Regions from separate parts of the Herminiimonas sp. GW821-FHT09C12 genome, predicted to be linked through region 2. Evidence: predicted binding sites of a transcription regulator. Region 2 holds the regulator's gene; the other holds the start of a gene.
What was found. The regulator FNR, encoded in region 2, switches genes on or off when oxygen is low (the NO sensors DNR and NnrR bind a similar motif). The targets are predictions, from matches to a motif close to TTGATNNNNATCAA.

Region 1 (9,717 bases), on a different contig from region 2:
GTCTATATTTTCTGACATGCGTGTCGATGAGGCTGCTCAGTTGTAGTGAGCTTGATGGTTGTCGAATGATTACGTCGAATATGTCCCTGACTTTGGCGTGACACAAGTAGTTGATGGCAATTGTGGTGTCCGTGCAGTTGTTAATAAGGAAAGCTTCTTGACTCGTCAGTAATGGTTGCTAAAGACAAGCAGTAATGGATGCATATTGTCGATTCAATATCGACAGTCTGCGCACAGATGGTTGGGTCGTTTTTCATTCTCATTAAAGCGTTAAAAATCGTACCAAATACACAAGCGTTTTTCCGGATTTAACCAATATTCACACATCAGTCGCAATATCTTTGCGACGGCATCGTTTCTCTCTAAAGATTCCCTCTGAATTGACGTAATCAGGATTGAGTTGTGGAGAAAATTTTTTCTCTTCAATGTCCCATTATTTTTGCGCTAAAAGCATCGCTCACAACGCGCAAGCAATCCTTCATATTAGACAGGCAACCCATGCAAAACAAACAACAATCTCTCGGCGGAACCGAGGTGTTGGCGTTTACGCTAGGCAGCGAAGAATACGGTATCGATATTCTGAAAGTGCAGGAAATTCGCGGTTACGATGCCGTCACCAAAATCGCTAATGCACCTGAGTTCATCAAGGGTGTCATTAATCTGCGCGGCATCATTGTTCCTATTGTGGATATGCGCATCATGTTCAAACTCGGTTTGCCGACGTATGACCAATTCACGGTCGTCATTATTCTTAATATTGGCAATCGTGTAGTCGGAATGGTGGTCGACAGCGTTTCTGACGTCATTACGCTGAATAACGAACAGATCAAGCCGGCACCAGAAATGGGAACCGCAATGGATACGGATTATTTGATCGGGTTGGGAACGATCGAAGAACGCATGCTGATCTTGGTTGATATTGACAAGCTGATGTCATCCTCCGAAATGGGGCTGATCGAAAAAATTGCGGCCTGAGAATAGAGCTGCTTCACATAATTAACTGGTCTGAGGAAATGATGTTCAATAATTTATCAATCAAGATGCGCCTCATCGGCACGATGCTTTTCATGGGAATGATGCTGATCGTAGGTGGTGCGATGGGCGTGTTTGGCTTGCAAAGCACGAACAACTCATTGAAGGATGTCTATGGTAATCAACTAGCATCTACTATTGCCATCAATCTGTCGATGACGCGAATGTTCCAGGCACGTTCAGCCATTGATCGTATCGTCCTTAAACCGGATGCGCCTACTGTCGGTGACTTGATCGCGCGCTCAGCAACGCTGCGAGCCCAATCTGATGCGGCGTGGAAGGATTACTACGCCTTGCCTATGAATGCGGATGAAAAGAAACTGGCTGATATCGTCACCGAAAAACGCAATATTTATGTGCGTGATGGCGCACTTCCTCTGCTCGCTGCGGTACAAGCCGGGCGCCATGCAGAAGCTAGCGAGCTCATGTTTACAAAGACCTCACCTTTATTCACTGATATGCGTGAGAGCGCAGAGACGCTGACGGACTTTCAATTGAAGGTTGCCGCTGCAGCGTATGAATCCAGTCAATCCATGTTTAGCATGTTCCGCATTGCGGCGATTGCGGGTGTTTTGTTTGGATTGTTGGCTGTTTCAGTATCAGCGTTCTTCCTGATCCGCGCGATCATGCAACCGTTGCAAGAAATGCTTGGTCATTTCGGTGCGATTTCTTCTGGTGATTTGACTAGCCGTATCGAAGTCAAATCCAAGAATGAAATGGGTGTGTTGATGAACGGCCTGCAAAAAATGCAGACTAGTTTGACTGAAACGGTACATAACGTTCGCCAAGGCAGTACTGCGATCAGTACTGCGACCACACAGATCGCAGCAGGTAATCTGGATTTGTCCAGCCGTACTGAGCAGCAAGCCAGTTCACTGGAAGAAACAGCTTCGTCGATGGAAGAGCTGACCTCGACTGTGAGACAGAACGTCGACAATGCCCGCCAAGCCAATCAACTTGCGGCATCTGCTTCCAGCGTTGCAGAAAAAGGTGGTGCAGTGGTGTCGCAAGTGGTCGATACGATGGAAGACATCAATACTTCTGCCAAAAAGATCGTGGACATCATTGGCGTTATCGACGGCATTGCCTTCCAAACCAATATCCTGGCCTTGAATGCTGCAGTGGAAGCCGCACGTGCTGGTGAACAAGGTCGTGGATTTGCCGTGGTGGCGAGTGAAGTGCGTAATCTGGCACAACGCTCGGCTGCTGCTGCAAAAGAAATCAAAACCTTGATTGGTGACTCTGTCGGTAAAGTAGAGATCGGCAGCAAGCTGGTCGGTGAAGCTGGCGTCACGATGGAAGAGGTTGTTCACAGCGTTAAGCGCGTAACCGACATCATGTCCGAGATCATGGCCGCGAGTCAGGAACAAAGCGCCGGCATCGAGCAAGTGAATCAGGCTATCGGTCAGATGGATCAAGTCACGCAGCAGAATGCCGCGTTGGTAGAAGAAGCTGCAGCTGCAGCGGAATCGCTCAACGAGCAAGCAATCAAGCTGGCAGAAGCCGTCAGTGTCTTCAAACTGGATCGCATGGAAGCGTCGGCACCAGCGAAGAGAGCAACAAAGATCGCTGCGGTGACACCTGCCAAACGTGCGATTGCAGCACCTGCACCAGCGCATAAGAAAGTTTCGAATGGCGTAGCGGCAGGTGGTGATGACTGGGAAGAGTTTTAAGTTATTACTTGCTGTAATCAGGTAAGCGCTGTGCCGCTTGCCTGATCAATCTTGTTACGGTCGGGGACACATCTTGTTCTCGACCGGTCTGGACAAATCGATGGCCTTATCTGCAATGGAAAAAACACAGCAGCATGGCGATACATCGTTTACATCACCTTCCAAATCCTCCCTCATCTTAAGTAAAAAATGCAAATAACGAATTTAAAAATCGGCGTACGGCTGGGCATGGCGTTCGCCGTCGTGCTGGCATTGATGGCATCCATGATAGTGATTGGTGTCTGGCGCCTGCAAGAAGTTGCGCAAGCAACTGTGCATATGGAAGCTGCTGCACAGACGGAGCGTTTATCGCATCAATGGTATTTAGGTAATATCGCCAATGCGGTGCGTACTACGGCACGTGTAAGAAGCAATGATGCTGAAGTACAGAAACAATTCCAGACCGAGATGGAAGCACAAAGTATCGAAATCACCAAGCTGCAAGATCAAATCAGTAGCAAGATTCAAAGTGATGAAGGCAAAAAACTGATGAGTGTGGTGGGTGACAAGCGCAAGGAGTATATGGACATTCGCAAGGATGTCTTCAAGCTCAAGGGCGAGAGCAATGCCACCGCTGAGGCAACGGCAAAAAAACTGATCGCAACCAAGATGGATCCAGCATTGGATTCTTATAACCAATCGGTTCTGGCTGTGGTGGAGTATCAGCAAGGTATTTTCCAGAAAGCGAAAACTGCTGTCGATGATTTGTATGTATCTGGTCGCGCTGTATTGATTACCTTGGGAACGATTGCATTGGCACTGGGTGCTTTACTCGCCTGGTTGCTGTCGCGCAGTATCACGCGTCCCTTGGGATATGCGGTCGAAGTCGCACGCACGGTTGCTTCGGGTGATCTGCGCAACAAGATTGAAGCCAAGTCGAACGACGAAACAGGGCAATTGCTGCAAGCGTTGAAGGACATGAACGACGGTTTGGTCAAGAGTGTGAGCGAAGTCAGAACTGGCATTGATACCATCGCGACAGCATCGAGCCAGATCGCTGCGGGCAATCTGGATTTGTCCAGCCGTACTGAAGAGCAAGCCAGTTCACTGGAAGAAACAGCATCCTCGATGGAAGAGCTGACTTCAACCGTGAAACAGAATGCAGACAATGCACGCCAGGCCAATCAACTGGCTGTATCTGCCTCCAGCGTTGCAGAAAAGGGTGGAGCGGTCGTTTCGCAAGTAGTCGATACGATGGAAGAGATCAATTCATCCGCCAAGAAAATTGTGGACATCATTGGCGTCATCGATGGCATTGCATTCCAGACGAATATCCTGGCCTTGAATGCGGCGGTGGAAGCAGCACGTGCCGGTGAGCAAGGACGCGGATTTGCAGTGGTGGCGAGTGAAGTGCGCAATCTGGCACAACGTTCAGCTGCTGCCGCAAAAGAAATCAAGGCACTCATAGGCGATTCCGTTGATAAAGTCGAGACCGGTAGCAGACTGGTGGAAGAAGCTGGCGTGACGATGGACGAGGTTGTGCAAAGCGTGAAGCGCGTGACCGACATCATGTCCGAGATCATGGCGGCGAGTCAGGAACAAAGCGCCGGTATCGAGCAAGTGAATCAAGCCATCGGTCAGATGGATCAAGTTACGCAGCAAAATGCCGCACTGGTGGAAGAAGCGGCGGCCGCCGCTGAATCACTCAATGACCAAGCAGCCAAGCTGGCTGAGGCCGTTAGCGTGTTCAAGTTGGATGGCGTGGAAGTGTCTGCGCCGATCAAACGAACCGCAAAAATCTCAGCGGTGGCATCGCATCGTTCGCCTGCCCAACGTACGATCGCTGCACCCGTACGTCAAAAAGTTGCGAATGGCGCAGCGACAGGTGGCGACGATTGGGAAGAGTTTTAATCGTCTGATCTTTGCATCTCTTTAAAAAGGCCGGGTTCTTACCCGGCCTTTTTTATTTTCTGCCGCCATTTTCTCGACTATCGTTTTTCGTTTTCTTTGCTTGCTTTTCTCATGCCCGTGCAATGCAGCATGTCTGATTATTTCCTTTCTCATTCATCTTCAATATCTAAAAATATTTCCATATGGAAATAAAATTCAGCTGGATAGTGATCACTACTTGTTGTTTGGATGTAACTCAGTGCTTTGCGTTTACATGTGTGCACGGTGTGTTGTTTTGCATGCGATAGACATCATTCTTCTTCCAGCTTCTCTGTACTTCACTTCTTTTCTCTTCGCGATTTTCTACGCGTCCTCATAGCAGTCTCAGGATTTGTCAGCCTTTCCATTTTGAAACTAATTAACCTCCGGCAACGATTGCTGCGTGGGTGCTTTTAACCGTCTTTTCCCGTCACTCCCAACACCTCATTTTTATTTCTGTTTGCAAATGTTTGCGAACGTTTACATGCGGTTTCCGAGGGGGAACTTTATATTCCGTTCGGCAATTCCCTTGCATCAAATCAATTATTTAAACAGCAGATTGTTGCGACCTCGTGTTTAGAAAATTATTTAAAAAGTAGATAGGCCTGTCATGTTGCGTTCCCCATTTTTTGCCGGATTCTCTTCCCTTTCTGTGTTGCGCTCAGCGTCATTGGCTGTGCTGATCGGTGTGTTGCCGATGTCTGCATTTGCGGCATTGACGGCCTCCGTGACGACGCCGGACCCTTCTTCATTTTTCCCTGGTGAGGTGAGAGTCTTGCGCATTACTTTGTCTAATAGCGTAGGCACGCAGATCGATAACACTGCATTCGATAATAATTTGCCAGGGACTTTACCTAATGGTTTGAAGATCGCAGGTACACCTACTTCTACTTGTGGTGGCACGCTAACAACGGTGCAGGGCACGCAACAAATCAAACTGGTGAACGGGATTATTCCTGCATCAAGCAGTGGCACTGATGGCGTATGTACGATCGATATTCCTGTGACGGCAGGGACTTCGACAGGAACGGCAGCCAGCTATGATTACCAGCTTGCCAGTGGTGCAGTAACGGGGGTCGAGGGGCTTGCTGCTGTGGCAAACAGTGGTTTAGTCACACAAACATTTGGTGTAAAAGCCTTGCAACAACCGCAAATTGCGAAATCGTTTGGTAACTCCACACTCATACTTGGCGGTACATCTACACCGTTGACGGTGACAGTCACGAATCCGAATTCGGTCGCCATCGGTAGTTTCAATATTTCCGATGCCTTTCCTCAGCTTGGTGCTGACGCAATTATCAAGGTGGCAGCAGTACCGAATGCGACGGCAAGTTGCAGTGACGGTTCTACACCCGTATTCAGTGCTGGCGCTGGCGTCAAAACAATAAGCGGTTCTGGTTCATTGCCGGCAAGTGGCAGTTGTACCTTCACTGTCAATGTCGAAGCAAATCAAACGAATGGTGCTTACACAACCGGGGCACAAACCAATCAGATTAATCGTACTAGCGATTTCAGTACGGGTTTGGGTATGCCGGCAGCTGCGAATGCAACTGCAACGATCACGGTACGTTCACCATTGCAGGTTAGCAAGGCCTTCTCGAAAACGGCACTTTCCAGCGGTGAGGCCGGCAGCTTTCAGATCACTCTGAAGAATGATGGTAATACGGCACTGGCTATTACCAGCTTTAGCGATACGCCTATCGATGGTGTGGGCGGAGCGACCGCGACTAAGGGCTTGCTGGTTACCGGCGCATCTAATACATGCGGTGGCACAACGACGAATACTGCAGTCGGCATTACGCTCACTGGCGGCAGCATCCCCGCTAACGGTACTTGTACCGTCACCGTCAATTTCACCGGCAGTGTTCAATTAACCGGCGTACCCGTTACTTATACAAATTCTCTGGCTGAAGGTGCGGTCAATGTCGGCATTCCGGCAATACGCAGTCAAGAGGCTTCAGCGACCATTTTAGTTGCCGATGATTTGCGCATCTTGAAGAGTGCAACACCTACAGTCGTCGCACCGGGTAATCCGATTCAATACTTGGTTACGGTGGAAAATTACGGTGTAGGTGTGATTAACAACGTCACTGTGACCGACTCGTTCAGCCATGGTCAAACTTATTTGACCGGCAATATCAATGGCATCAACTATTCACCGACAGTGGAAGGTGCTGGTTGCGGAACGTTAAGTTCCACCAGCGTGGTCGGTGCGACTTCTGCTGTTCTTGTGCTCAGTTCCGTTGCCGGACGCAACACTATCAATGTGCCGGGTACCTGTACGGTCAAATTCTGGGCAATGACGTCGCTGACAGTCAATACCTCAACCGCCAACACGATTGATGCCGGTGGCGTTTGTTACAACAACGGCGCTGGAAACGTATGTAACGGTAGTCCCTCAAATCCAACAAATCCTAACAATACGGTAGCTGTTCTTGCTGCGACAAAGGCATTTGCTGAATCGGCTCCGGGCGTCAATACTTTTTCTGAAGGCACGGTCGTTCGTATGACGATTACGCTGAAGAATAAGTCAGCAAATCCGCTGACCAATGTAAGCATCTCCGATACCTTGCAGCTCGCGAATACTGGTGGTGGGCAATTGCGTATTGCAACACCGTCGAATGCCGCCAGTACTTGCGGTACTCCGACGATAAATGCTGTTGCCGGTTCCACATCGATAGCAATGAACGGCGGGACGGTACCAGCGCGGGCAGATGGTGGAACCGGTGCCGATGGCGCGTGCGTATTACTCGTTGATGTGGTTGGGCCGGCAGGTGTTTATCCAAATACAGCCACGGTCGGCGGCACTGAAACATTGGCTGATAATCAAACGCGTGCGCTCGTACCGTTTGCGACGAACACGCCAAGCCTGACGTATACATCTGCACTAACTGCAAACAAAAGTTTCAATCCAGCCAGTATCGCCTCGAGTGGTAAATCAACTGTCACGGTTCAACTTTTAAATTCCAGCACTCTGCCGCTGACTAACGTCAAGGTAACGGATCCGCTGCCAGCCGGCATGGTATTGGCAACGCCGCCTAAGGCGTATTCAACATGTGCCGGTACACCTGTGATTACAGGTGCCGCGGGCGATGCAACTATTTCTCTTGCAGGAGCCAACATTAATGCTGGCGGCAATTGCTCGCTTTTGTTTGATGTTGTGGCAACTGGCAGTACCAATTGGGTCAACAGCATTCCTGCGAATGGCATTCAAGCCGATGGTGGTGTACGTAATGTCGTGCCGGTGACGGCGACATTGACGCGTAATGCGTCAACTAATCTGACGATTTTGAAATCGACCAATCCGTCTACCTTGACCTTCCCAGGGCAAGTAAGTCAGTTGACGATCGATATCAACAATGGCACGCAAGCAGTTACCAATATGGGCGTGACAGATTATTTCACTACGGATGGCACGGCAGGTGCTCCTAATAACGGTTGGGTCATTACAGCTAATCCATCGGCTACAACGACTTGCCCTGGCGGCAGTGTTGTGGCGATTCCGGGATCACGCTCGGTCAGTCTGAGTATCGCGACCTTGGCAGCTAATGCTGCTTGTTCGATCAAGGTTAATGTCACATCAAATGTTGCCGCTGGTGTGACCAACGTGATCCCGGCCGGCGCATTGCATACCGATCAAGGTTTGACGAACAGCAGTCCTGCATCAACCAGTTTGGCGACCAGTAGCAATGTCGGGATCGAGAAACAGTTCATACCGAATGTAGTGAAGCCGGGGGAACGTTCACGTTTGCGCATTACTTTCCTCAATCCTACTTCGCAGCCTTTGAGTAACCTGAGTGTTATTGACGTACTGCCAGCGAATATTAGTGTACCTAGCGGTGCGAATCCGACATCGACTTGTCTCGGTGCGACGGTTTCTTCTTCGGTGGTAAGTGGTTTGCATCAAGTGAAAGTGAGCGGCGGCAACTTGATCGCGGCAACAGGCTTGACCGCAGCTAGCTGCGTGGCAGAAATCGATGTGTTGGTGAATGCCGCAGGCGATTACGTGAATACGATCCCGGCGAATACAGTCATAGGTTCGTCTGGCGGTATCCCGGTAACAAATAAAGATCCCACCAGCGATACCTTGCGCGCCAGAGCGCCACTGACAGTACACAAAGCATTTAGCTTGCGTACGCAAGATAGTGGTAATCCGAGCGGCTTTACAACCGGCGTTGATAACAAGGCTGCAGGTGCAGTCGCTGTATTGACACTGCGTTTTGAAAACAGCAATACCGCGCCACTGACTGGATTGGGCGTGAATGATGCCTTGCCGACGGGATTAGTGGTCGCACCAACGCCGGGAGCCAGCACAACATGCGCGGGCGGTACGGTAGTGGCAACAGCATCTGCCACCAGTATTCGCGTGGCTGGTGCAACAGTGCCGGCCAACGGCTTCTGTCTTGTGACGGTCAATGTGCTGAGCAATATTTCCGGCACATATCTCAATACGATTCCAAGTGGAGCGGTGACAACGAACGAAGGCATCGTCAATGAAGAGCCGACGAGTGCGAAATTGATCGTGTCTACACCGCCTACGGTGGGCAAGCAATTTTCCCCTGCTGTGATTCCAGCAGGGGGCAAGTCGCGCTTGAGCATTGTGATCGGTAATGACAATGCATCGGTAATGACCTTGACGGCCAACTTCGACGATGTACTGCCGATTGCACCGGGTCAAATCAGCGTGGCTACACCGCCAAACTTGGCGACCACTTGCGGTGGCACGGTCGTGGCAGCTGCGGGTGCAACGAGTGTGCGCCTGAATAACGGTGGAACGATCCCGCTTGGTGGTTGCACCATTGATGTTGACGTCACTGGTATGACGGCAGGTGCGCATACCAACAATATTCCTGCTGGTAGTTTGAAAACAGATTTGGGTAATAACCAACAGCCTGCGAATGCAGTGTTGACCATCAGCACACAAGGTTATGTGTCCGGCAAGGTATTCAAGGACAACAATGTTGTACCGAACGGCACTTTCGAAAATGGTATCGATACGCCGATTGCAGGATCAGCAATTGAATTGCATGCAGGTACGAATTGCAGCGGTGCACCGCTTGCAACTGCGGTCACCGATACCTTGGGTAATTATACGTTTTCCGGT
Region 2 (9,717 bases):
GTATTCTGGTTACAGCACTGGAATCCGGCGATATAGAGACATCGGTCGCACTTTATGAACCGACAGCAGTGTTGTTCTCGAAATCAGGCAGAACGATGACAGGGCTGGAGGCTATCCGTCAAAACAATGCATCACTGATAGCTTTGAAGCCCACATTCGCCATCGACTTCATCAAGTCCACGATCAGTGGCGACGGTACACTCGCGACCAATAGAATGAAGGCGAATTTGTCGTGGAAAGATGCGGAAGGGAAGTTGGTACAAGCCAGCGTGGACACACTAGAGGTATTGCGGAAGCAAGAAGATGGATCGTGGCGTTACATCATCGACGATCCGTATGGCAGCATGCGTGCGAATTTGAACGAACGTTAATTCGTTCAAATTCGTACTTAGGCGGTGTTTATGATTTGGCTTTGCTTCTACGGCTGAGGAAGCGTTCCAGATCGGAAATGCGCTGTTCCGTATGCAAACGCATGCAGCTGAAGAACTCGATGTCCTTCATGATGCTGCCTTTGTTATAGACGCTGATGGTCTTGCAATCCTGCTCGACAAATCCAGCCCATTCCTTTTGCGCCACACGTAATTGCTTTTTAGTCGCTACGTAAGGAATGCCTTCCTGATCCTGATTAGGGATTTGTTTCAGCAAGGCTTTGTAGGTGACGTCCAGCTTGTCATGCGCTTTTTTGTATTCTTCTTTTGCGCAGCTATTCATTTCCTGCGGCGACCCTTTGGACAGACAGGGATCAACCTGTTGTGCAAAAGCGCTGATCGGAAGCAAGGTCAAAAAAGCCAGTGTGATTTTATTCATCATATCCCTGTCGAAAAAATTAATAAGCACATGCGTCTTCAGCAAGACTAGCAGCATACGGCAGCAGCTTGCTTCATATTTTGATTGACGTCAATAAACTGTCTGGTAGATGTCAATCTAGGTTTTCAGTCGATAGCCAGTCTTGAAGATGTACCAGACGGCGACCAGACATGCGCTCAGGAAGACCAAGGTCATGACTATGCTGACGGCGACGCTGACATCCGAAACGCCATAAAAGCTCCAGCGGAAGCCACTAATCAGATAAACCACCGGGTTCACGAGCGCGATCTTTTGCCATACTGCAGGCAACATATTGATTGAATAGAAGCTGCCGCCAAGGAAAGCTAATGGCGTCACGATCAGCATAGGAATGATTTGCAGCTTCTCAAAACCAGTCGCCCAGATACCGATGATGAAGCCAAACAGGCTGAAGGTAACGGCGGTCAGAATCAGAAAAGTCAGCATCCACAGTGGATGTGCAATTTCAAAAGTGACAAACAATCGTGCCGTTGCCAGTATCAAGATGCCGAGTATGATGGATTTGGTTGCGGCTGCACCTACATAGCCGATGACAATTTCCACATAAGACACTGGCGCGGAGAGTATCTCGTAGATCGTGCCAGCGTATTTCGGCATGAAGATACCGAAGGACGCGTTCGAAATACTCTCTGTCATCAATGCCATCATGATCAAGCCCGGCACGATGAAGGCGCCATAGCTGACGCCGTTGACTTCGACCATGCGCGAACCGATGGCCGCGCCAAACACGACGAAGTAGAGCGAGGTAGAAATAACCGGCGATGCAATACTTTGCATCAGCGTGCGCCAGGTACGCGCCAGTTCGAATTTATAAATAGCTTGGATTGCGTAAATGTTCATGGTTTCCTTCTCAATCCTTGCTGTGCACTAGGCTGACAAAAATCTCTTCCAGCGAGCTTTGGCTGGATTGCAGATCCTTGAAGTCGATGTTGTGCTCACTCAATTTCTTCAACAGTTCGGCGATGCCGGTTTGTTCACTCTGCGCATCGAAGGTGTATGTCAGTTCGTTACCGTCTGTCGAAAGCTCCAGTTGCAAATGAGAAAGCTCGGCAGGAATGATTTGCAAGGGATGCTGCAATTGCAGGCGTAATTGCTTCTTGCCCAGCTTGGCCATCAAAGCTGCCTTGTCTTCGACCAGGATCAGTTCGCCTTTGCGGATGACGCCGATACGGTCGGCCATCTCTTCGGCTTCTTCAATATAGTGCGTAGTCAAGATGATAGTCACGCCGCTCTCACGCAGGCCGCGCACCATTTCCCACATATCGCGGCGCAGCTCAACGTCGACGCCAGCCGTCGGTTCATCGAGGAAGAGTATCTGCGGTTCGTGCGAGAGTGCCTTGGCGATCATCACGCGTCGTTTCATGCCGCCGGACAAGGCAAAGATTTTCGAATCTTTTTTGTCCCACAGCGAAAGAGAGCGCAAGACTTTCTCGACGTACGCATGATCTTTCGGCTTGCCGAATATGCCGCGACTGAAATTGACTGTGGCCCATACCGTTTCAAATGCGTCGGTCGATAGCTCTTGCGGTACCAGTCCGATCTTGGTGCGGGCAGCGCGATAGTCGGTCACGATATTGTGACCATCGGCCAGTACGGTACCTTCACTCGGATTGACGATGCCGCAGATGATGCTGATCAATGTGGTTTTGCCGGCACCGTTCGGTCCGAGCAGGGCGAAGATTTCGCCGCGACGGATATCGAGATCGATGCCTTTGAGCGCCTGAAAGCCTGACGCATACTGCTTGGTCAGACCCTTGACGGAAATAATCGATTGCAAACTGCCTCCGTAATAGATGGATGATGCCAACTCGCGTATGTTGCGAGTGACTGTCAGTTTTTTAGAATGCAGAAATGCTGCAGATACGCATTATCGCAGCGTAGCGATATCCTTGCTTTCCAGTACGTGTTTATCTGCGCCATGCCTGGCAACAGTCAGCATCGCCTTGCCCAATGCTTCGGTGGTGGTGATCTGCTCGGGGAATATGGCGCGCAGAATCGGGAAAAGTGGTGCGGATAATGCGTAAAGCAGACGGTAAGACCTGGTTTTTGATTTTATTCCGTGTAATGGCTGTATCACGCCCGGACGGAACATATAAGCGTTGAAGGGCAGGCGCAGCAAGGCATTCTCTGTTTTTCCCTTTACGCGCGCCCACATCACGCGTCCCTGTTCCGAGCTGTCGGTACTGGCACCAGATACATAGATGAAGGTCATATTCGGATTGAGTCTGGCCAATGTTGTGGCTGCCGCCAGCGTCATGTCATAGCTGATACGGGTGTAGTCGGCTTCGGTCATTCCAACGGATGAAATGCCAAGACAGAAGAAACATGCATCGATATCTCTCAATTCATCTTCGATGGCCGTGTAATCAAACAAGTCGGAATGAACGATGTCCCGCAATTTTGGATGTTGTTGCCCAGTGCTGCTGCGGCCTATGGTTTTTATCAGCGTGACATCGGGATCGAGCAGGCATTCTCGCAATACGCCCTGGCCGACCATACCGGTCGCACCGAATATCAATATATTCATTTCATCCTCTTCGGTAAGCCCAACGTTAAACGCGCGAGTGCATCGTGCATGCGATCACTGAATAGCCAACGCATGAATAGAATCAGCTTCCTTACGCCAATTTTTTACTTGAATGGCTAAGTAAAAATGGCTAAGTCAGAACGTGTGCTCAAGGTAGGGGCGCCTTGAATAAAATCAATACCTGGATTTAACGGCAACTGGCGCTGCCAGCAGCCATTTCTTTCAAAATTGCGGGGTCGAGTAGCTCAATCTCGCGATTGCTCACTTTAAGCAAGCCTTCTTTCTTGAACTTGGAGAGCAAGCGGCTGATGCTTTCTATCGTCAGGCCGAGATAGTTGCCTATATCTTCACGCGACATACGCAGTTGGAAGTTGGTGGAGGAGTAGCCACGCGCTGTATAGCGTGAAGCCAGATTCAGCAAAAAGGCCGCAAAGCGTTGTTCAGCACGCATGTTGCCGAGCAGTAGCATGACGCTTTGCTCACGCGTGATTTCCTGGCTCATCATGCGATGGAAGTGACGCAGCAGCGTTGGCATGGTGCTGAATAACTCTTCCAGTCGTGGGAATGGGATTTCGCAGACTTCACTGTCTTCCAGCGCAATCGCATCACAGTGGTGGAGATCGGTGCTGATTGCATCCATGCCGAGCAATTCGCCCGTCATCTGGAAGCCGGTAATCTGCTGTTCGCCGCCAGCATTGATCTGGCAGGTTTTGAAGTGGCCTACGCGCACCGCATACAAGTTAACAAAGGGATCGCCCATGCGATACAGATACTCATCGCGCGACACTTTGCGCCGGCGGCCGATGATTTGATCCAGACGCTCCATATCGTTTTCGCCCAAGCCCATAGGCAGACACAACTGATGCATGCTGCAAGTGGAGCAACTGGCACGCAAGGCGTTGACGTTCAATGCTGTATCAACGGTAGGGGAAGAGGGCTGGCTCATATTCTTTGCTTAGTCGAACCGCAATGCGGCATGGGTGCGGTGACTGGTTTGATTAACGGTGAGAGGCTCAGTCTTGAAGACTGAGGCGACTCATGTGATCTTGTCATCAATCTGTAACAAGGGCAACTTATCCTTCACCTGCGCCCATTTTTCATGTTCAGGCATAGGTATCTTGGCCTGGCTGATACGTTTCCAGTCCGGGCGCGTGGATAGTTCACGATTCAATGCGACGAAATGCTGCTGTTCGGGCGAAATTTCAGCCGCGTTAACGATGGCATTGACGGGGCATTCCGGTACGCATACGGAACAATCGATGCATTCATCTTGATTGATCGCAAGAAAGTTGGGGCCTTCAAAAAAACAATCCATCGGGCAAACCACAACGCAATCGGTATATTTACATTGAATACATGCTTCAGTGACGACAAACGGCATTTTCCTTGTTCCATTTTTGCGATCAGATGCGCCATTGTAAACGCTGTCGCCGGAATTGCCTTTTTGAAGGTGCGCCGAAATGACGGCGCTCATTGCAAGATGGGAAGGCGAGTGGTAAAGTGCGTCGATTATTTTCCGATGGGGTTTTTGAATGGGCAGTTCCAGTTGTAGTTCTCATACCGATAGTATGCTGGCAAGGTAGCCCACGATTTCTCATCGCTACCTTGCCGCAATGGCGGGTAGTGGCTTTAAGGCAATCGGTCCTCGGTTGTTCTTTTTCTACTCCCTTAGTTTTTAAATTGATTGCATATATCGCTCTGGCGGTGTGATCTTGTGTCCACCTGCACGAGCTTGAGTGCGTTGTATCTTGCTGATGACTCGCAAGCATGGTCTGACTGTTGACGTCGCTTCATCGCGCCTTCATACACTCGGAGCAGCATGCGTATTCCTGCCGGCGAAGGTGATATGCCTTTTCCCGGTGTGCTCAGACTGGATAATCATGAATACAAGGTGTCACCATGTTTGAGTTGTTTGCCCCTCGTCGGGCAGATCAGTCCTTGCTTGCGATTTCTCCCAATCGCTGGGATTGGGCATTGTTGCCGCTGGTGCTGGCCGTGTTTGTTGCGGTGGGCTTTGGCGCGATGCAGATGACCAGGCCGTTTGTGGTCGGCGAAGTAACGCCGATCTCGCTTGATCCCTCCAATCTTCCTTATTACTTGCTGCGTACGATTTTGCGGATGTTCATAGCGCTGGCTTTTGCGCTGCTGTTCAGCTTTATCTTCGCTGCGATTGCGGCCAAATATCGCGCTGCCGAAAAGGTCATGATACCGATGCTGGATATCCTGCAATCGGTGCCGATTCTCGGCTTTCAGGCGATTGCGATTGCGCCGTTCATAGCATTCTTCCCCGGCAATCTGCTGGGCGTTGAGTGTGCGGCGATTTTTGCGATCTTTTCTTCGCAGGCGTGGAATATGGCGTTCAGCCTGTATCAATCGATACGAACTGTGCCGGCTGAACTGAGCGAAGCTTCGCGCGTGTTCCGTCAATCGGGTTGGCAGCGTTTCTGGCGTTTGGAATTGCCTTATGCGATGCCGGGCTTGTTGTGGAACATGATGATGTCCATGTCCGGCGGCTGGTTCTTCCTGGTGGCGGCAGAAGCGATTTCCGTTGCAGGACAAGATATCAAGCTGCCCGGCATAGGCGCTTATATCGCAGTCGCGATTGAAGCCAAGGATCTGCATGCGATCGGCTGGGCGATAGGTGCCATGTTGGCCGGGATCGTCTTGTATGACCAATTGTTCTTCCGGCCTTTGCTCGCATGGGCGGATAAATTCCGTTTTGAAGAGTCACAAGGCGAAACCGAACAGCGTTCGTGGTTATTGAATTGGGGACGCCGCAGCCGCTGGATGCGTGCATTTACGGATCGTGTCTGGACTATGTTGCGCAGCACCTTGGGTTGGTTCAGCGTGCGCTACGACGGTACCGCGCCGCAAGCCAGTGCGCGTGTCATTCATCCTTTATGGTCGCGTGCATGGAGCGTAGTGGTCTTGCTTGCTACCGCGCTGGCGATCTATCGATTAATTACTTTCGTACATAGCGATGTCGGTTGGCCTGAAGTAGTCCATGTGGTGTGGTTGGGCCTGATTACACTGACACGCGTGTTGGTGCTGATTGCCCTGGCATCGCTGATCTGGGTGCCGATTGCAGTCTGGATCGGTTTGCGTCCCAAGTATTCGCAACGTGTGCAAGGTGTTGCGCAATTCCTTGCTGCGTTCCCGGTTAACTTGATGTTTCCACTGGTGGTGTATGTGCTGCTGACGATGCAGCTCAATCCAAACATCTGGCTCAGTCCCTTGATGGTGTTTGGCACGCAGTGGTACATCCTGTTCAACGTGGTGGCTGGTGCCTCGACGATTCCAAATGAATTGCGTTTGGCATCCGACAATCTAGGTTTGAAGGGTTGGCTGAAATGGAAGCGTGTCTATCTGCCTGCCGTATTCCCTAGTTATGTGACGGGTGCGATTACGGCTAGCGGTGGTTCGTGGAATGCCAGCATTGTTGCCGAGTATGTGACCTGGGGCAAAACGACGCTGGTCGCTGAAGGATTGGGTAGTTACATCAAGCAAATGACCGATGCCGGCGACTTCCATCGCATTGCGCTCGGTATCGGCGTGATGTGCATATTTGTTATGTTGTTAAACAGATTTTTCTGGCGCAAATTGTATTTGCTGGCAGAAGACCGCAGCCATTGAGAGGGCCGTCATGAGCCAAAATGTATTGATTGAATTGACCGGTGTGGATAAATCCTTCCAGACCGCAGACGGCACACCTTGCAGCGTGTTGGAGAAAGTGGATTTCGCGTTGGCAGAAGGAGAGATTGTCGCCTTGCTGGGTAAATCCGGCTCGGGTAAGTCCACCTTGCTGCGCATCATGGCGGGCTTGATTCCCGCGGATGAGGGCAGTGCAAAGTATCGTGGTCAGGAAATCTATGGTCCGGTTGCCGGCATTGCGATGGTGTTCCAGTCATTCGCACTATTTCCATGGCTGACCGTGCAGCAGAACGTGGAACTCGGACTGGAAGCGCAGGGCGTACCACCAGATGAACGCGAGAAGCGTGCAGATGCCATGCTTGATCTGATTGGCTTGGCCGGCTTCGGTGGCGCATTGCCGCGCGAATTGTCAGGCGGGATGAAGCAGCGTGTCGGTATCGCACGCGGCCTGGTCACAGGGCCGGATGTCTTGCTGATGGATGAGGCGTTTTCTGCATTGGATGTGTTGACCGGCGAAACGCTGCGTGACGACATTTTGGAAATGTGGGAAGAGAAGCGTATTCCTACCAAAGGCATTTTGATCGTTTCTCACAATATTGAAGAAGCGGTCATGATGTCTGATCGCATCCTCGTTCTGTCCAGCAGCCCGGGACGCATACGCAGCGAGATCAAGATCAATCTGCCGCGACCACGCAATGTGGATTCTCCTGAAGTCAGAGCCTTGATCGATGAAGTGTACGCGTTGATGACGATGCGCACGCCGCAAGAAGCAACGACAGGTGCTGCGCTGCATGCCAACCTCAGTTACCGTTTGCCGGAAACCGACGTTGCGCATATCGAAGGTGTGCTCGATCTCTTGGCTGCGCCACCATTCAACGGCCGTGCCGATTTGCCGGAGTTGACCGAAGAAGCCAAGTTGCCGGACGAAGAACTGTTCCCGACTTACGAAGCACTCGGCTTGCTGGGATTGGCACAGGTAGAGAAGGGCGATATCACGCTGACTGCGTTAGGACACAGCTATGCGCAAGCAGCGCACATGCGCAGAAAAGAAATTTTCGGCCAGCAGTTGTTGACGCATGTGCCATTGGCCGCGCATATCCGCAACAGTCTGGAGCAGGAAGCAGCGGGTTCGCTGTCGGAAAAAGGTTTCCTCGATACGCTGGAAGAATTCTTGAAAGAAGAAGAGGCCAAGCGCGTGCTGGAAGTGGTGGTTGAGTGGGGCCGTTATGGTGAAGTCTATGAATACGACTACCACACCGGACAACTCAAATTGCCGGAAAACGAAACCGAGTAAGCGTGTCTTGCGAGCGGCGCAGTGATGTCAAAAAAACCATTGCACAGCTCGCCAGCAAGAATTTCGCCGCGGCAGCACAATAGTGTCTTGAAAAATTCAATCGCTAATGGATAGCATCATGGCCAACTCTACTCGTCTTCCTACCTTCTTCATTCCGCACGGCGGCGGCCCTTGTTTTTTCATGGACTGGCCGGGCGATCCACACATGTGGGATCGCATGGCAGACTTTTTGCGGAATATGCATACCTATGTCGGCGAAAAGCCGAAGGCGGTTCTCGTCATCTCCGGTCATTGGATGGAAGATGAGTTCACCGTCATGACAGGTGCGCATCCACCGCTGATCTATGACTACTACGGTTTTCCTCCACACACTTACGAACTGACGTATCCGGCACCGGGCGCGCCGGCATTGGCAAAGCGCATAGTCGATCTGCTGGGTGCGGTGAATATTCCCGTCAAGACGGATGCAAAGCGCGGCTTCGATCACGGTGTCTTCATCCCGTTCAAACTGATTTATCCGGATGCTGACATCCCGATTCTGCAACTCTCAATGAAAACCGATCTTGATCCGGCTGAGCATCTGCGCGCTGGCGCAGCTTTGCAGGCATTGCGCGATGAAGGCGTGTTGATCGTCGGCAGCGGCATGAGCTTTCACAATATGCGTGGTTTCAGTCCGGCATTTACTGAAGCGTCCAAACGTTTTGATACATGGTTGAGCGACAGCATTTCCGCTCCGGTAGAAGAACGCGATGCATTGTTAACAGCATGGGCGGAGGCGCCAGATGCCAAGCTGACTCAGCCATATCCGGATCACTTGCTGCCATTGATGGTTGCAGCTGGCGCGGCGGGTGATGATCTGGGACGCAAAATATTTGAAGACAAGGTGATGGAAGTTGTGGTGTCAGGTTATGTATTCGGTGATAAAGCTGTCTGATGTTTTAGGTGCGCCAAGTTATCTCGCAGGGATGAGCATTGTTACTAGAAAAAACGGAGATGGTTCGTGCCACCTTCAGCCTATGAACAAATAACAATAAATAACATGATGATCTACAAATCTATTTGCGGTCGATTCTCTCTGCTTGTTAGTTTGGCGCTCATTGCCTCGATATTAGGTGGATGTGCACATGCTCCGGCATCGGTAGCATTGGACGACGATCATCGAAAAGCAATAAAGAAAATAGCGATACTCACGATCGAACAACCCAAGCAGATAAAAATAAGCAGTGCATCTGGAGCTGGCGTGATAGCTAGCTCTATACCTGGATTGGGTGTGCTCGGTGCGGCATTGGTAGCAGGGACAACTGCAGCAGTAGGGCAAGCTGCAGATGGCACGCTGATCGGCGAAAAGCAAACAGAGTACAACGAGCTGTTTGCTAAAAATCCTTATGATTTCGCAGCA

Region 1: a site for FNR is predicted at 5,143-5,156, ahead of AC07N2_RS08485 (DUF7933 domain-containing protein). Genes of this name have one in related genera too.

The regions. Positions count from the first base shown of each region.
Region 1 covers NZ_JBWKPC010000001.1:1,774,243-1,783,959, forward strand. Annotated here, with positions in the region: gene AC07N2_RS08465 (acetamidase/formamidase family protein) at 1-46, shown strand, start outside; gene AC07N2_RS08470 (chemotaxis protein CheW) at 499-975, shown strand; gene AC07N2_RS08475 (methyl-accepting chemotaxis protein) at 1,017-2,705, shown strand; gene AC07N2_RS08480 (methyl-accepting chemotaxis protein) at 2,895-4,595, shown strand; gene AC07N2_RS08485 (DUF7933 domain-containing protein) at 5,224-9,717, shown strand, end outside.
Region 2 covers NZ_JBWKPC010000002.1:803,534-813,250, forward strand. Annotated here, with positions in the region: gene AC07N2_RS13685 (YybH family protein) at 1-371, shown strand, start outside; gene AC07N2_RS13690 (lysozyme inhibitor LprI family protein) at 400-810, opposite strand; gene AC07N2_RS13695 (ABC transporter permease) at 925-1,686, opposite strand; gene AC07N2_RS13700 (ABC transporter ATP-binding protein) at 1,697-2,623, opposite strand; gene AC07N2_RS13705 (NAD-dependent epimerase/dehydratase family protein) at 2,714-3,373, opposite strand; gene fnr (fumarate/nitrate reduction transcriptional regulator Fnr) at 3,561-4,319, opposite strand; gene fdxA (ferredoxin FdxA) at 4,410-4,754, opposite strand; gene AC07N2_RS13720 (ABC transporter permease) at 5,273-7,006, shown strand; gene AC07N2_RS13725 (ABC transporter ATP-binding protein) at 7,017-8,318, shown strand; gene AC07N2_RS13730 (DODA-type extradiol aromatic ring-opening family dioxygenase) at 8,437-9,252, shown strand; gene AC07N2_RS13735 (hypothetical protein) at 9,319-9,717, shown strand, end outside.